One region of the Comamonas sp. GCA5 genome, then DNA from elsewhere that is predicted to be linked to it. Evidence: riboswitches for the same ligand, from Rfam matches in the RefSeq annotation. Region 1 holds a riboswitch; each other region holds the start of a gene.
The links. Region 1 has a riboswitch for cobalamin ahead of cobO (cob(I)yrinic acid a,c-diamide adenosyltransferase). Riboswitches for the same ligand answer to the same signal wherever they lie in the genome.
Positions count from the first base shown of each region.

Region 1 (5,413 bases):
GATGGCTTCGACCTGCGCGCGCTCGGCGGTGCTGGCCTGGTCCAGCTTGGTCAGCACCACCAGGTCGGCGGAGATCAGCTGGTCCTCGAACAGCTCGTGCAGCGGCGATTCGTGGTCCAGGTTGGGGTCCTGCTTGCGCTGGGCATCCACGGCCGCGGGGTTGGCGGCAAACTGCCCGGCCGCCGTGGCGGGCACATCGACCACGGTGATGACCGCGTCGACCGTGCAGGCGTTCTTGATTTCGGGCCAGTTGAAGGCCTGCACCAGGGGCTTGGGCAGGGCCAGGCCGCTGGTCTCGATGAGGATGTGGTCGATCTCGTCGCGGCGCTCGATCAGCTTGCGCATCACCGGGTAGAACTCTTCCTGCACGGTGCAGCACATGCAGCCATTGGCCAGCTCGTACAGCTGGCCGCTTTGCGCGCCGGCCTCGTCCTCGCAGCCGATGCCACAGCCGCGCAGGATGTCGCCATCGATGCCCAGCTCGCCGAACTCGTTGACGATCACCGCGATGCGGCGGCCATTCGCGTTGGCCAGGATGTGGCGCAGCAGCGTGGTCTTGCCGCTGCCCAGAAAGCCGGTGACGATGGTGGCGGGAATTTTTTGGTGGGTGTTCATGGTCGAAAGACTCCTGTGATCCGTGAAAAATGGGTCGTCGGCTTCAGCGCACGCCGGCCCCCGAGGGTTCTGTCCCAGGCCGGCAGCGCCAGGGCAGCACGTAGCCCTGGCTTTCATGCTCGCCATGCATGGCCTGGACCTGGTAGACACGCTGCAGGTGCGCCGGGGTCAGCACATGGCGCGGCGCACCGCAGGCCACGGCCCGCCCGCCTTGCAGCAGCAGGACGCGGTCGCAAAAGCGGCTGGCCAGGGTGAGATCGTGCAACACCACGACCACGGCGTGGCCGGCATTGCACTGGGCGCGCAGCAGCTCCATCACGCTGAGCTGGTGGTAGGGGTCCAGCGCCGCCACGGGCTCGTCGGCCAGCAGCAGCGGCGCCTGCACGGCCATGGCGCGGGCCAGGCGCGCGCGGGCGCGTTCACCGCCCGACAGCGCGTGCAGGTGGCGCTCGGCCATGTCCGTCAAATGCATAGCACTCAGCGCAGCATCCACGGCATTTTGATCGGTTTTGGATGCCGACGCCAGACGCCAGCGGCCTTGGTGCGGCAGGCGCCCCAGGGCCACGAAGTCACGCACCTGCAAGGGCCAGGCCACCTGGTCGCCCTGGGCCAGGTAAGCCAGGCGCCTGGCGCGCTGGTGGGGGGCCAGGCGTGCCAGGTCCTCGCCATCCAGCAGCACCCGCCCCTGGTGCGGCAGCAGCTGGGCCAGGGCGCGCAGCACCGTGCTCTTGCCCGCGCCATTGGGGCCGATCAGGGCCAGCAGCTCGCCCGACTGGACCTGGAACGACAGGTCCTGCACGCAGGTCTGGCCCCGCCATGCCACCTGCAGCGACTCGACCGACAGCGTACGCATCAGCGATGCCTCCAGCGCTCGCGCACCACCAGGTAAAAGAAGAAGGGCGCGCCGATCAGGGCCGTGACCACGCCCAGCATCAGCTCCACCCGCCCGCTGAGCAGGCGCAGCGCAATGTCCGCCCCCAGCAGCAGCACGGCCCCGCCCAGCGCACTGGGCAGCAGCAGGCGCGAGGGCCGGTAGCCCACAAGGCTGCGGAACAGGTGCGGCACCACCAGTCCGATGAAGCCGATGGACCCCGTCATCGCCACGCTGGCGCCCACGCACAGCGCCGTGCCGGCAATCACCTGCGCGCGCAACCGCGGCAGGTTCACGCCCATGCTGGCGGCCTCGTCCTCGCCCAGCGTCAGCGCATCCAGTTGCCGGCCGCTGCCGGCCAGGATCAGCAGCCCCAGCGCAATGAACGGCAGGCACAGCCGCACCTCGTCGAAGCTGCGGTCGGCCAGCGAGCCCATCAGCCACAGCACGATGTCCTGCATGTCGGTGGGCGTGGGGGCCAAGTTGATGGCCAGCGACGTCAGCGCCGCCATCAGCGAGGACATGGCCACGCCCGCCAGAATCAGGGTCAGGTTGCTGGCGCCCCGGCTGGCGATGCGGTAGAGCACCAGCGTGGCGGCGGCCGCGCTGGCCATGGCCACCGTGGGCAACAGCCAGGCATTCCAGTGCCACAGCCCGAAATAGATGCACAGCACGGCGCCCAGGCCGGCGCTGGAGCTGACGCCCAGCAGGCCGGGCTCTGCCAGCGGATTGCGCAGCAGGCCTTGCAGGGCCGCACCCGCGACGCCCAGCGACATGCCCACCAGCACCGCCAGCACCACGCGCGGCAGGCGGATTTCCTGCACGATGGCCTGGTGGCGCACGGCCAAATCGCTGGCGCCTGCGGGCTGCCAGGCCGCCGCCCACCAGTCCGCCACGCCGATGGACACCGAACCGATGCCCAGGGAGATGCCGGCCAACACCAGCAGCAGGGCCAGCAGCCCGGTGTTCAGCAGCCAGACACGGGGCATGCCGGTGCGCGGGGTCCAGCGCATCATGGCCCCCCCTCGCGCAGCGCCACCCGGGCGGCAGGCCGCGGCAAGGCGTCGATCTGGGCGGCCACCGACTCGGCCGCCTCAATCAGTTGCCAGTTGCTGCAGCCCCAGTCGTTGTGCTGCAGCACCACCACGGGGATGTGCTGCAGCAGCTTTTGCATCTGCGGATGGCGGCTCAGCCCGGAGCGGGCATAGGCCGCGTCATTGACCAGCCCGGGGGTGATGAAGATGTCGGGCGGGTTCTGCACGATGCGCTCCAGATCAATGCGCCCCCAGCCCTGCAGGCCCAGCGCGCTGGCATGGTTGCGCAGGCCGGCGGCCGTCAGCACGGCGTCCACATGCGTCTGCGCCCCCGCGCTGCCGCCATTCGGGCGCAGGTACAGGACCTTGAAAGGCCGCGGTGTGCCGCGCAACTGCGCCAGCCTGGCGGACAGGCTGTCCAGCAGCGCCTGCGCGGCGGCCTCGCGCCCCAGGGCCTGACCCATCTTGCGCGTGCTGCTGAAGATGCCCTCCCAGTCGGTGGGAAACGGCACCGTCACGATCTGCACGCCATGGCGCTGGAGCAAGGCCGTCTGGTGCCGGGCATTCCAGCGCCGCGAGGCCAGCACCACCTGGGGCTCCAGGTGCAGCACATCCTCCGCCGTCGCTTCGTTGGCGGGAAATTGCCGGGCCTGGGCGGCCAGGGAAAAGCGCTGCGCATCCTGGCTCTGGCGCGACAGCGACAGGATCTGCTGCGGCGCCGCCAGGCTCAGCGCCAGGGTGTCCGCGCAGATGTTGGTGGACATCAGCGTGGGCAGCGCCCCCGCCCCCGCCCCCACGGCCATGGGCAGGCCGGCGCACAGCGCCAGCAGCAGGGCCTGCAGCGGTGGCCGCATCAGAAGTCCACACCCGCCTGCGCCTTCACGCCGGCCTGGAAGGCATGCCGGGTGTCGGCGATCTCGCTGACCGTGTCCGCCAGCGCCAGCAGCGGTGCCGGCGCACTGCGGCCGGTGATGACCACCGATTGCCCGGCGGGGCGGCGCTCCAGCGCCTGCTGCAGCTGGGGCAGCGCCAGATAGCCGTACTGCAGCATGAAGGTCAGCTCGTCGAGCACCACCAGGCGCAGGCTGGGGTCGGCCAGCATGCGCTGCGCCGCCTGCCAGGCCTGGTTGGCGGCGGGCTGTCGGCCTCCCAGTCGCTGCGCTGCCAGGAACAGCCCGTGGCCATGGCGTGGTAGTCCACCTGGGCCATCGCCCCCTGCCCCAGCAGCCCCTGCTGCTGCAAAAAGGTGACTTCGCCCGAGGCGTGGGTGCCCGTGATGAACTGCACCACGCCGGCGCGCAGGCCATGGCCCAGGGCCCGGTACAGCATGCCGAAGGCCGAGGTGGTCTTGCCCTTGCCGTGGCCGGTCAGCAGCACGACGATACCGCGCTCGACCTGGGCGCGCGCCATGGCAGCCTGCACCTGGGCTTTCTTGTCCTGCATGCGTTCGGCATGCTGTTGTTTGAACGTGAGGTCCATGCTCTCCCCGAGCCATTTCCATGGAAAGGCATGCCCATACGGGAAGGTGGTGTGTGTGTGCGGCGGGCCGGCGCCCCGCCAAGGCGGGATGGAACCTGTCAGCAAACGGCCCACACCCCGTGGCATACAACTGCGTGCCAACAGGTCGGTATTCTGGCTCGCCGTCATACAGCGCACACCGCCTTCCCGGGGGGCACCCAGTGGCATCGAAGTGTGTCTGTCAGGCTTACAGCAGCGGGGGCTGCGCCGGAATGCTCCACACCAGGGGTGTGAGGTCACCGGACTTCCCGTTTCACCCCACGCACGCGGGTGCGGCGGGGCTCCTGTTGGAGTGTGGATTATAGAAGCGACTGCCGCCCCCGCGGCGCAGACCGCGGGCGGCACGCGCTACAGGGCGCATTGCATGTGGATGGTGTGCCAGGGCGCGGCCGTTTCACGCTGCACCACCTCAAAGCCCTGCTGCTGCCAGAACTCCAGCGCGCCCGGCAGGAACGGGTGCGTGTGCAGGTACAGCAGTTGCACCCCCTGGGCGATGGCGTGCTGGCGCACGTGGTCCAGCAAGGCCATGGCCAGCCCCTGCCGGCGCCACACCGGGGCGACGAACAGGCGCACCACCTCCACCACGCGCAGCGCACCGAAATCCAGCTGCGCAAAGCGGCCATCGTAGGCGCGGTAGGCAATGCTGCCCACCATGCCGTGCTGCGGATGCCGGGCCGCCCACATGCCGCCCGTGCCCGCCGCGTACACCTGCTCAAAATGCTGCAGATCCGTGGGGGTTTGCTGCGGATCCACCAGCGTGCCGAACATCTGCTGGCGGGCCACGTGCAAGAAATCCTGCACCACCTCCAGGCGGTGGACGGGCGCAATGACCATGCATTCGGGAAGGGACATATCAGGCTGAAAACAGGTGTCCACGCAGACGGTGCCTGCGCCAGACGCTACAAAATCAGCTACATTACCCGAACTTTGGTTCCGCAAGGACATGCGCCAGCCACCGCCAGCCGCATGAGGGAATCCAATGACCGCCACCCGCTTCAGGGTCTGGCGGCCGAATGGAACTGCCCCCGCAACTGTAGGCAACGAGCCCGCCCCATCCGCCACTGAATCCACATTCGGGAAGGCGGGGCGACGCGATGACGTGCCAGTCAGGAGACCTGCCAAAGCACCAACCATCGATTGCCGGCGGGGTGTCCGGGAAGTGAGCAATGTCCCGTGGACCTGCCTGCCAGGGCCTTTCGGGGTCCCGCGCGCCGCGGGGGTGTTGCCAGTGCTTCCAGGGGTACCCGCTGTTTCTGGAAAGAAGCCCCCTGATGCTGCCTCGACGCCTTGCCTACGCCGCCCTGCTGGCCACCGCCCTGTCTGCCCACGCTGCGGACTACCCGCTGCAGCTGCAGAACTGCGGCCATCGCCTCCA
Region 1 covers NZ_JAZHFR010000098.1:987-6,399, reverse strand. The annotation lists gene cobW (cobalamin biosynthesis protein CobW) at 1-615, opposite strand, end outside; gene SJH88_RS16765 (ABC transporter ATP-binding protein) at 659-1,468, opposite strand; gene SJH88_RS16760 (FecCD family ABC transporter permease) at 1,468-2,502, opposite strand; gene SJH88_RS16755 (ABC transporter substrate-binding protein) at 2,499-3,374, opposite strand; partial or broken gene cobO (cob(I)yrinic acid a,c-diamide adenosyltransferase) at 3,374-3,930, opposite strand; cobalamin riboswitch at 4,126-4,341, opposite strand; gene SJH88_RS16740 (GNAT family N-acetyltransferase) at 4,387-4,890, opposite strand; cobalamin riboswitch at 4,950-5,175, shown strand; gene SJH88_RS16735 (ABC transporter substrate-binding protein) at 5,310-5,413, shown strand, end outside.

Region 2 (5,413 bases), on a different contig from region 1:
GGCAAAGCCGCCAGCGTCTGCAGCGAGTCGTACATCTGCTGCGCCGTGCCCTCGAACAGGCGGCCACAGCCGCCGGAGAACAGCGTGTCGCCGCAAAACAGCAGTGGTGCCGCATCCACGGGGGCGCAGTACCAGGCGATGTGGCCGGCGGTGTGGCCGGGCACTTCCAGCACCTGCCAGTCCTGCCCCAGCAGGCGGATGCGGCTGTGCGCGTCGACGCGCACCACGGGCTCGGGCAGGGGCTCGTAGGCCGGGCCGTAGACCGTGGCGCCGGTGGCATTACGCAGCACGTCCACGCCGCCCACATGGTCGGCATGGTGGTGGGTCACTAGAATGGCTTGCAGCTGAAGGCTCTGGGCGTGCAGCGCCGCTTGAACGGGCCCGGCGTCGCCAGGGTCCACCACCACGGCGTGCTGGCCGTCGTGCAGCAGCCAGATGTAATTGTCAGAAAACGCAGGCAACGGCAACAGGTTCATGAACGATGCAAAGCAAGAGGGCCATCCGTGGATGGCCAAGGCATTTGGCCGCTATCTGCTCGACTGGGAGCAGCAGCGGTGTGATGAGGCGGTGGCGGATATTTTCGGCTATCACAGCGTGCAGCTGGGCTGGCCCCTGCTGCAAGCGCTGCGCCACAACCGCATGCCCAACCGCTGGGTGGCCGCGCAAAGCACCGATTGGAACCTTGAACCCGGGGCTTGCCAAGTCCCTGAAGGTGTACAACTTTTGTGCGCCCCCGAGGCGCTGCCGTTCGCCGAGTCCAGCGTCGACCTGCTGGTCATGCCCCACACCCTCGAACATTGCCAGGACCCGCATGCCGCCTTGCGCGAAGCGGTGCGCGTGCTGGTGCCCGAAGGACGGCTGCTGCTGTTTGGACTCAACCCCTATAGTCTGTGGGGGCTTCAGCATGGGCTGGAGCGTGTGCCGGAGCCCGGGTTGAATGCCTGGCGCGGCCTGCCGTACTGGCGCGTGCGCGATTGGCTGCAGGTGCTGGCCATGGACGTGGTGGCTGCCGATTTCGGTTGCCACGCCCCGGCGCTGGAGGCGCCGGCCTGGCTGCAGCGCTGGCGCTGGATGGATCGACTGGGCAACAAGGCCTGGCCGGTGCTGGGCGGTGCATACTGCGTGCTGGCTGTGAAAAGGGTGCATGGCATGCGCCTGCTGGAGCCTGCGTGGCGCAAGCGTGCGCCCGCGGCGCAGGCCCGCCCGGCGGCAGCGTGCCAGCAAGCACCACAAAGGAAATAAATTTGAACCAAGTAGTGATTTACACGGACGGGGCCTGCAAGGGCAACCCGGGGCCGGGTGGCTGGGGCGTGCTGATGCAGGCCGGGCCGCACACCAAGGAGTTGTTTGGCGGCGAGCGCGAGACCACCAACAACCGCATGGAGCTGACCGCCGTGATCGAAGCGTTGCGCGCCCTCAAGCGCCCCTGCGATGTGACGCTGTTCCTGGACAGCGAGTACGTGCGCAAGGGCATCACGGAATGGATCCATGGCTGGAAAGCCAAGGGCTGGAAGACTTCGACCAAGCAGCCGGTGAAGAACGTTGAGCTGTGGCAGGCGCTGGATGCGCTGGTCAGCGGCGCGGGACACCGCATCGAGTGGCGCTGGGTCAAGGGCCATGCGGGCGATCCGGGCAACGAGCGGGCCGATGCCCTGGCCAACCTGGGCGTGGACCGGGCGCTGGGCAGAATTTGAAAAAGATAGCGCCTGGCGCTGAATGAGCAAGGGCTTCAGATAGGTTTGTATCTGAGGCCCTTTGTCTTTGTGCGGATGCCGCTCATTTTTTGTGCAGCCCTGCATTCGGCTGCGGCACTGCTGTGCGGTGCACCATGGCCCGTCACGCCCAGTTAGAATCGCCAGCTTGCATTGTTGGTGCTCGCAACTTGGTTCGCAAGATTGCAGTTCAACGGGAAGCAGGATGGTGGGTCGGCCTTCGACCTGACCTAGCCTGCGCTGCCCCCGCAACGGTGAGTCCCTGGCGCCTGTCATAGCGCCCCTCCATCAATACAGCCACTGGATGCCTTGAACAAGCACCTGGGAAGGCGATGGACTGAGGGACCAGCCCGGATACCGGCCAACATTCGTGTGTCTGCCCCTTGGGCAGGCATGTTTGCCCATGGTCGGCGGGGAGGCTGACACGGGTGGAATCTGGTGATGTTTCCAATGAATGTGTTCGAACAACGGCGTCAGCGTGCCTGGATGCCGGCGATGGCGTGGCGCCCGGTCTCTCTGGCGGGCCTGGTGGCGCCGGCGGCCTCGGCGGCCCTGGATGAGGTGGTGGTCTCGGCCACGCGCTCCGAGCAGCGCCTGAGCGAGGTGCTGGCGGATGTGACGGTGCTGGACGGGGAGGCCCTGGAGCGCAGCGGCGCCCTGGCGCTGGAAGATGTCATGGCCAAGGTGCCGGGCATCCAGATCACCCGCACCGGTGGCCCGGGTTCGGACACCAACCTGTTCCTGCGCGGCGCGCACAAGCAGCACACGGCGGTGTATGTCGACGGCATCCGCATCGATGCCCAGAATGGCTCCGGCGGCGCCCCTGGGAGACGCTGCCGCTGGAATCGATCGAGCGCATCGAGGTGCTGCGCGGCGCGGCCGGTGCGCTGTATGGCTCGGACGCCATGGCGGGCACGGTGCAGATCTTCACCCGCCGTGGCGAGACCGGCTTCAAGCCCCATGTGTCCGTGGGCGCGGGCTCGTACGGCACCAAGAAGGGCACGGCCGGATTCAGCGGCGGGCAGGGCGCCTGGGACTATGCCCTGGGCCTGTCCTATGCCGACAGCGAGGGCTTCGATGCCAAGACCGGGGGCACCCGCCGCAACGTGGACAAGGACGGCTATGTGCGCAAATCGGCGAATGCGCGCGTGGGCCTGCAGCTCAGCGCGGGCCAGCGCCTGGACGTCACGGCCCTGACCAGCGATTCGAACGCCGGCTACGACAGCCGCGCCCAGGGCAACGACCGTGCGGTCCGCACCCTGGATGCCTATGGCCTGAACTGGCAGGGCGACTGGACGCCCGCGTGGCGCACGCGCGTGGCCGTGAGCCAGTCGCGCCACGGCTACGACACCTGGACGGCCACGCACTACCGCACCGAAACCCTGCTGCGCAATTACCTGGTGCACAACGAATGGCGCAGCCGCGTGGGCACTTTCTCGGTGCTGGCCGAGCGGCGCGAGGACACGCTGGAGAACACCAGCCTGGTGGGCGGTGACGCGCGCTCGCGCCACCAGAACGCGCTGGGCCTGGGCTATGGCCTGCACTGGCAGCGGCACGCCGTGCAACTGAACCTGCGCCATGACCGGGACAGCGACTTTGGCGGCAAGCGCACGGCCACACTGGCCTATGGCTGGGACTTCGCCCCGCACTGGAAGGCCACGGCCTCGGTGGGCACCGGCTTTCGCGTGCCCACGCTGTTCCAGCGCTTCTCGCAGAACGGCGATGCCAGCCTGAAGCCCGAGGAAAGCCGCAACATGGAACTGGGGCTGCGCTGGGGCGACAAGGACCGTGCGTTCAGCGCCACGGCCTACCGCAACAAGATTGAGAACCTGGTGGTCTATGCCGCCAAGCAGGGCACCTGCCCGGTGGCGCTCAGCCAGGGCTGCTACCTGAACGTGGACGCGGCCCAGCTGGAAGGCATCACTCTGGCCGGCAACTGGCGCGCCGGTGTGGTGAAGTGGTATGCGTCGGTGGATTTCCAGAACCCACGCAATGCCCAGACCGGCCGCTTGCTGCAGCGCCGCTCGCAGCGCTATGCCACCCTGGGGGCTGAACCACCCTGGCGGGCTGGACCCTGGGCTCCGAGCTGCAGGCGGCCAGTCGCCGCTTCAACGACGATGCGGAGGCCGTCAAATCCCTGGGTGGCTACACCCTGGTGAACCTGTCCGCCTCGCGCCAGCTGGCCAGGGACTTCACGCTGACCGCGCGCATCGACAATGCGCTGGACCGTGACTACACCCTAGTCAAGGACTACGCCACCGCCGGGCGTACGCTGTGGCTGGGCGTGAAATGGATGTCCTGGTAACCGCCGACGCCGTATCTGCCCGCCGTGGCCCTGGCGGGCACCCCCGAGAGCTTGCATGTCACCACTGATTACCCCTCCATCCCCTCCCGTGCACCACTGCGTGGCGGTGCTGATTGCCGCCCCCGCTTCGGGCCAGGGCAAGACCACCATCACCGCGGCGCTGGCGCGCTGGCATGCCCGCCAGGGGCGCCGCGTGCGGGTCTTCAAGTGCGGGCCGGATTACCTGGACCCGTACTGGCACCAACTGGCCAGCGGGGCCACGGTGCACAACCTCGATGGCTGGATGGTGGGCATGGACGAGGTGCGCGCGCGCCTGCATGCTGCGGCCGCGCAGGCCGATGTGATCCTGATCGAAGGCGTGATGGGCCTGTTCGACGGCAGCCCCACCGCGGCCGATCTGGCCACCCAGCTGGGCGTGCCGGTGCTGCTGGTGGTTGATGCCTCGGCCATGGCGGGCAGCTTTGGCGCACTGGTGCTGGGCATGCAGCAGTACCAGCCGGGCGTGCCCTGGGCCGGTGTGCTGGCCAACCGCGTGGCCACCGGCATGCACACGCAGATGCTGCAAAGCAGCCTGCGCGACCCGCAGCTGTGGCTGGGCGGCTTGCAGCGCATGGGCCCGGGCAAGGACGCGCAGCTGCTGCCCGAGCGCCACCTGGGCCTGGTGGCAGCCCACGAGCTGCCCGATGCCATGGCGCGGCTGAATGCCGCGGCCGATGCCCTGGCCGACACGCCCCTGGGGCGCATGGACTGGCAGGACTGGCAGCGCTGGTCGGTGGCGTTTGAAGCCCCGGCGCAGCCCGTGGCAGCCCCCCAGCCCTGGCTGCGCGGGCGCACCGTGGCCGTGGCCAGCGATGCGGCGTTCAGCTTCATCTATCCCGCCAACCTGGACTGCCTGCAGGCCATGGGCGCCAACCTGGCCTTCTTCTCGCCCCTGGCGGGTGAGCGCCTGCCGGTGTGCGATGCCGTCTGGCTGCCCGGTGGCTACCCCGAATTGCACGCCGCCACCCTGGCGGCCAACACCGGGCTGCAGGCCGACCTGCAGCAGCACGTGCAGGCCGGCAAGCCCGTGTGGGCCGAATGTGGCGGCATGCTGGCCCTGGGCCAGCGCATGACCGATACCCAGGACCAGAGCCAGCCGCTGTGGGGCATCCTGCCGGGTGAGGCGCGGATGCAGGAACGCTTGGCCGGCCTGGGCATGCAGCAGTGCGCGCTGCAGGGTGGGGTGCTGCGTGGGCACACCTTCCATTACTCGCGCTTCACCTGCCAGGCGGCCGAGGTGGCGCGCACCAGCCGCCCCCGGCAGCCGGTGGCGCCCGACAAGGGCGAGGCCATCTACCAGCACGGCAGCGTCCATGCCAGTTATTTCCATGCCTGGTTTCCCTCGCACCCGCGTGCC
Region 2 covers NZ_JAZHFR010000007.1:66,510-71,922, reverse strand. The annotation lists gene gloB (hydroxyacylglutathione hydrolase) at 1-476, opposite strand, end outside; gene SJH88_RS03185 (class I SAM-dependent methyltransferase) at 475-1,242, shown strand; gene rnhA (ribonuclease HI) at 1,245-1,694, shown strand; cobalamin riboswitch at 1,867-2,092, shown strand; partial or broken gene SJH88_RS03175 (TonB-dependent receptor) at 2,154-2,459, shown strand; gene SJH88_RS03170 (TonB-dependent receptor plug domain-containing protein) at 2,576-3,871, shown strand; gene SJH88_RS03165 (hypothetical protein) at 3,868-4,017, shown strand; gene SJH88_RS03160 (cobyrinic acid a,c-diamide synthase CobB) at 4,073-5,413, shown strand, end outside.
Region 2: it holds a riboswitch for cobalamin, as region 1 does, so the genes downstream of both, SJH88_RS03175 (TonB-dependent receptor) here and cobO (cob(I)yrinic acid a,c-diamide adenosyltransferase) in region 1, are expected to answer to the same signal.

Region 3 (5,413 bases), on a different contig from region 1:
CGGGCGTAGAGTTGGGGTACCGCGAGGACTTGTCCTCATCGTTGTGGCGGGCCGACAGCTTCCACTGGCGGTTCACGCGGTACTCGGCGCCTAGGCTCCAGTGGTCGCTTTGCAGCTTCTGCTGGATGTAGGGGTAGGGGTCTCCGGTGTACATGCCGGGGTTGGCGTTGAACTGTGCCTGCGTCAGCGGATTCGGGTAGCGCGTGTCGATGTGCGAGGCGCCAGCCTCCATGTCCAGGCTCAGGCCTTCCACCGGCTTGAGGGCACCGGCCACACGCCAGGTGTTGCCTTCCGACTGGTCCCGGTGGCCCGTGGGGTCGGGGCTGCTGAATCCGTTCACATGGCTGTGGTCCAGGGTGGCCGACAGATCGAAGCGCTCGCGGACCAGGCCTGCCGAGGCGATGGCGCCGCGCTGCCCGTGGTCGCCCGCATAGGTTTCCAGGCTGACGCCGCTGCGCGGCTTGGTGTAGATCTGGATCGTGCCGGCGGTGGCGCCGTCACCGAACATCACGGCACCGCTGCCCTTGGTGATTTCGATGCGCTCGATGTCGCTGAGCGAGATCGAGCCGATGAGCTGTGGGATGGAGTCGATGTTGTTGAGGCGGCGGCCATCGACCGAGATCACCAGGTTCTGGAAGCCGTCATTGCCATAGCCCCGCATGCTGATCTGCGGGGTGTAGCGGTTGCCGTAGCTGGGGCTGATCTGCAGCGAGCTTTGCTGCGCCAGATAGTCGAACAGCGAATGCGCGCCCGAGCGCTCGATGTCGCTGCGGGTGTGCACCTCGGACGCATAGGGCGCATCCTGGTCGTGCATGTCGATGCGTGTGGCCGAGACCACGATGGGCTCGCTGAGGCTGGACTGGGCGCTGCCAGGGGCCGCCAGCAAGGACAGGGCGGTTCCCACAGCCAGGGAACATGGGGAAGGACGGGAGGGCATGGACATCACTCATCAGGCCGCGATCCTGCGTCCCCGCAGGCGGCGGTGTTGCGTACATGGATGCACCGCGTTCGGTGAAGGGGGCTGCTGAAGGCAGCCAACATGCCGCACTCGTCGCTGCCACCCCGCAGCGCATCCGACTCTGTACGTTTCGGCCGGTCTCCGGGCTGGTGCGTTGGTCCGGTTGACCGGACATGTGGAACGCCTTCCCAGGACGTTGTCGTCCCAGTGGCACTGCTTCCACAGACTCGCACTTACCGTTGCGGGGGCAGCACAGGCATTGCATCCATTGGGGAATGGCGCGCACCTGTTTCCCGTTTAACCCAGGGCGTGACCGACCTGGGCACCGATAACGTGGTCACCGCCTCTTGGGAGGCAGTGGACGGCGATGATACCGGGCTTCCCGCCCGCACGGGTTGCGCGGCGCAGGTGCCCGCAGCGCTGGGACGTGCATCCAGGCTGTGGTGTGACAGGGGATATGCTGATAGTTGGTGCTTGCACTGTGTGGGTGCACCTGCGGCATCGCCCACACGCACGGAGCCTGTGGCGTTGGGTGTGTGTCCAGCGCGCTCAGCGCGAATGCACCACGCTGGCGTCGATCTCGCCATACACGGTGATGCCGCTGCCGCTGCGGGCGCTGGTGTCCGAGGGCTGGTAGTACTGCGCGCGCTGGGCGCAGCCACCCAGGGCCAGTGCAAGGCACAAGGCGGTGGCGCAAAGGGTCATGGTTTTCATGGGCAACTCCTGGTCCAAGGCTAAGGCCTGGGCGGCCGGTTCACGTAAGCAGTGGTAAGTGTGGGCCGGGCCGCCGGCTGGGTCCAGGCCATGCGCGGCGTGCAGGGAACCCCTTAGAAGGGGATGCGGACGTTGGCCACGGCGTTGGTGTAGCGGTAGCTGACACTGCTGCCGATGATGGAAGACGCATGGTCCCGGCTGGTGGCAAAACCCAGTTTCCACTGGATGGCGGCACGGTGCGGGGCGGACAGGTACAGGCCGACGTGCCACAGGCGCTGGCCTTCGCCTTCGATGTATTGGCGGCCCAGGTCGGCGTGTGTGCTGAGGACCACCTGGTCGTTGAGGGCTTTTTTCCACATCAGGCCCAGCGCAGCTTCGCGAAAGCGTTCGGGCGAGAAGTAGGCGCGGCGATAGGGCTCGCTGTTGCGGTAATGGCGCGTGGTGGCATAGGCATACAGGCCCTGGTCTTCGCTGAGGGTGAAGGTCCAGCGGCTGCGCAGGGTGTCGCGCCGGTTGTCGTCAGAAAACCAGGTGCTGCCTGCCGCCAGGCCCAGGCTCCAGCGTGGCGAGAGTTGCTGGTCCAGCACGGCCATGGCCGTGGTGGCAGTCAGCCCCTCGGTCAGGCCACGGCGGGAGTTGACCACGTCACGCTCCAGGCTGACGCCGGCAGAGGTCTGGCGGGACAGCTGGTACATGCCATCCCAGACGCCCACCCAGTGTGAGTGACCGGCGCTGCGGTTCAGGCCCAGCCGGCCCTGGCTGGTCCAGGATGGGGTGCGCTGCTGGTGGGTGAGGTAGAGACTGCGCCCCTCGGTGCTCCAGCCGTCGATGGCGTAGTGCTGCCAGCCGGCCCGCAGCCCCCAGCCGTTGGCGCCCTCGTACTGGGTCCAGGGCTTGAATTCGCTGAAACCGTCAGAGTCGTTACTGCCATCCACCCCCGCAGAGACGAAGCGGCTGGGGCGTTCGTCGCTGGAGGCGGCTGCGGGGCTGAGGGTGACGGCGCACAAGAGGGCCGCGCAGGCGGTGTGGTAACAGATCAGGTTCATTTGGTTCCCCAGTGTTTGGTGCGGCTGACGATTTCTTTGAAGTAGCCCCAGACACAGGCTGGCTGCAGCACGATGCTGTAGAACAAGGCATAGAAGACGAAGCCTAATGGGTTGCTGCGCACTTTCAGCCCTTGTTCACGAAACATGGCAGACTGGACGTGGAACATCAGGTAGTTCACCAGCAGGGCCAGCGGCAGCACCAGCAGTGTCATGGGCCCCGCAATCCAGTAGATCCCCAAGCAGGCCAGCAGCAGGCCGGGTATGAAGGCCAGGGTGTATACCAGGTCCATGTACGGGAACAGCAGGTTCCACCATATGAACAGCGTGCTCATGCGGGCCTGGAACAGCAGTTGCCAGTGCGCCTTGAAGGCCTCGATCAAGCCCCGGGACCAGCGCTGGCGTTGGCGGATGAACTGCTTCCAGGTTTCCGGGGCGTTGGTGAACAGACAGGCGTTCTCGGCAAAGCCGACGCGGTAGCCGGCCTTGAGGATGGCCCAGGTCAGCACGATGTCTTCCCCCACAGTGTGGGGCCAGCCGCCCAACTGGCGCAGCACCTGGGTATCGTACAGGGAGAAGGCGCCCTGGGCCACCAGCGTGCCCTGGTAGAGGCTTTGCAGGCGCTTGATGGCGGCAATCCCGTGGAAGTAATCCCACTCCTGGATTTTGGTGACCAGGTTCACGCGCGAGTTGCGCACCAGCACGGCCCCGGCCACGGCGCGGGTGTTGACGGGGTCGCTCAGATAGCGGCGCACCAGGTTGGCCAGGGCGTTTTTGAAAAGGTAAGAGTCCCCGTCCACGGTCAGGGTGAGGGGCGTGTGGACCTGTTCCAGTGCCTGGGTCAAGGCCCGGGCCTTGCCCACGTTGCGGCCGATGTCCAGCACCCGCAGCCAGGGATAGTGCACCGTGCCCAGCAGTTCCAGGGTGTTGTCGGTGGATCCATCGTTGACGACGATCACCGACAAGGGGCCAGGGTAGTCCTGGCGGTCGATGCTCTCCAGCGTGCCCAGGATGCTGGCGGCCTCGTTGTAGGCCGCCACCAAGATGGTGATGGCCGGCAGCGCGCCTGTGGCGGGCTGGGGCTTGAAGCGCGGGCGCCGGTCCAGCAGCAGGCTAACCACCAAGAAGGCATTCATGAAGCCCGGAATCACGGCGATGCCGTAGATGACCAGGTAAGCCAGCACGGGCCCGGTCTGCTGGCTCAGGTCGTGGACCCAGCGCTGGCCAGCCAGGCGGCGCCACAGGCCCACAGGACCGAAGCCGCGATGGCAATCCCGAACTTGGCGCGCACGGGCAGATACCACCGTGGACGCTGCGGATCGGGGGCATCCGGCGGCCGAGAAGCAGGGGAAGGGGAGGGACCGATCAGGGAAGGCGGGTTGGGCATGCAGGGCTAGACATTGCAACCGCATGCAAGCATGCGGTGGTTGTGCGGCCAGTGCAACGGCACTGCAGACGTGGTGCTCAACCGCGGCGTGGAAAGTCGGCAGACCCAGCGGTCTTACCGGTGGCGCAGTATTTTACGCCTGCCGCAGCGGTGGGCACGGTGAACCGGGGTGGTCCCGCGCCGCATCAGGCCGTGGCACTACTGGGCCCGTGGGCCGCACAGGGGCGTGGCACGTGGGCGATGCCATCGGGCAACAGGCACCATTGTCCGGGCAGCGGTGGCCGGCTGCACAAGGCCGGTCCTAAGTCTGAACGGTCTGTGTCGTTATCAGGCCGGCAGGCACTGCAGCGCGGCCTGGACCAGCTGCATGGTGGCCAGCGGGTCGTCGCAGGCGATGGTGTGGCGCTGGGGCATGCTGCGCAGCCAGGTGATCTGGCGCTTGGCCAACTGGCGCGTGGCGGCAATGCCCTTTTCGCGCACCAGGTGCATGTTCAGTTGCGGGGTGTTCTTGCGGACCTGCCAGTCCAGCTCTTCCCAGACCTGGCGGTAGCCCACGCAGCGCATGCTGGGCAGGTCGGGGTGCAGGTCGCCGCGCGCGCGCAGGGCTTGCACTTCGTCGATGAAGCCGGCGTCCAGCATCGCCTGGAAGCGCTGGGCGATGCGGGCGTGCAGCCAGGCACGGTCGCTGGGTTCCAAAGAAAACAGCGTGCAATCAAAGGCGGGCTGTGCGTCTTCAGCTCTCTTTTTTGATTGGTGAAAGCTGGACAGCGGCTGGCCGGAGATGTGCCACACCTCCAGCGCACGCTGGATGCGCTGGCTGTCGCCGGGCGCCAGGCGGGCGGCGGTTTCCGGGTCCACCAGGGCCAGTTCGGCATGCATGGCGGGCCAGCCGATGCTGGCGGCCTGGGCGTCCAGCCGGGCGCGCACCTCGGGGTCGGCGGCGGGCATGTCGTCGATGCCGTCGAGCAGCGCCTTGAAATACAGCATGGTGCCACCCACCAGCAGCGGAATGGCGCCGCGGGCGCGGATCTCAGCGACCAGGCGCTGGGTGTCCTGCACGAACTCGGCCGCGCTGTACGACTGCAGCGGGTCGAGGATGTCGATCAGGTGGTGGGGCACGGCGGCCCGCTCCTGCCGGCTGGGTTTGGCGGTACCGATGTCCATGCCGCGGTAGACCAGGGCCGAGTCCACGCTGATGATTTCACTGGGTTGGCCGCGCTGGGCCAGGACGGCGGCCAGGGCCAGCGCACCGTTGGTTTTACCGGAAGCCGTGGGGCCTGCAATCGCAATGCAGGGCAGAGGGTGGGGGGA
Region 3 covers NZ_JAZHFR010000028.1:3,854-9,266, forward strand. The annotation lists gene SJH88_RS08880 (TonB-dependent receptor) at 1-937, opposite strand, end outside; cobalamin riboswitch at 1,074-1,304, opposite strand; gene SJH88_RS08885 (hypothetical protein) at 1,508-1,672, opposite strand; gene SJH88_RS08890 (PgaA family protein) at 1,786-2,718, opposite strand; gene SJH88_RS08895 (glycosyltransferase family 2 protein) at 2,715-3,965, opposite strand; gene miaA (tRNA (adenosine(37)-N6)-dimethylallyltransferase MiaA) at 4,430-5,413, opposite strand, start outside.
Region 3: it holds a riboswitch for cobalamin, as region 1 does, so the genes downstream of both, SJH88_RS08880 (TonB-dependent receptor) here and cobO (cob(I)yrinic acid a,c-diamide adenosyltransferase) in region 1, are expected to answer to the same signal.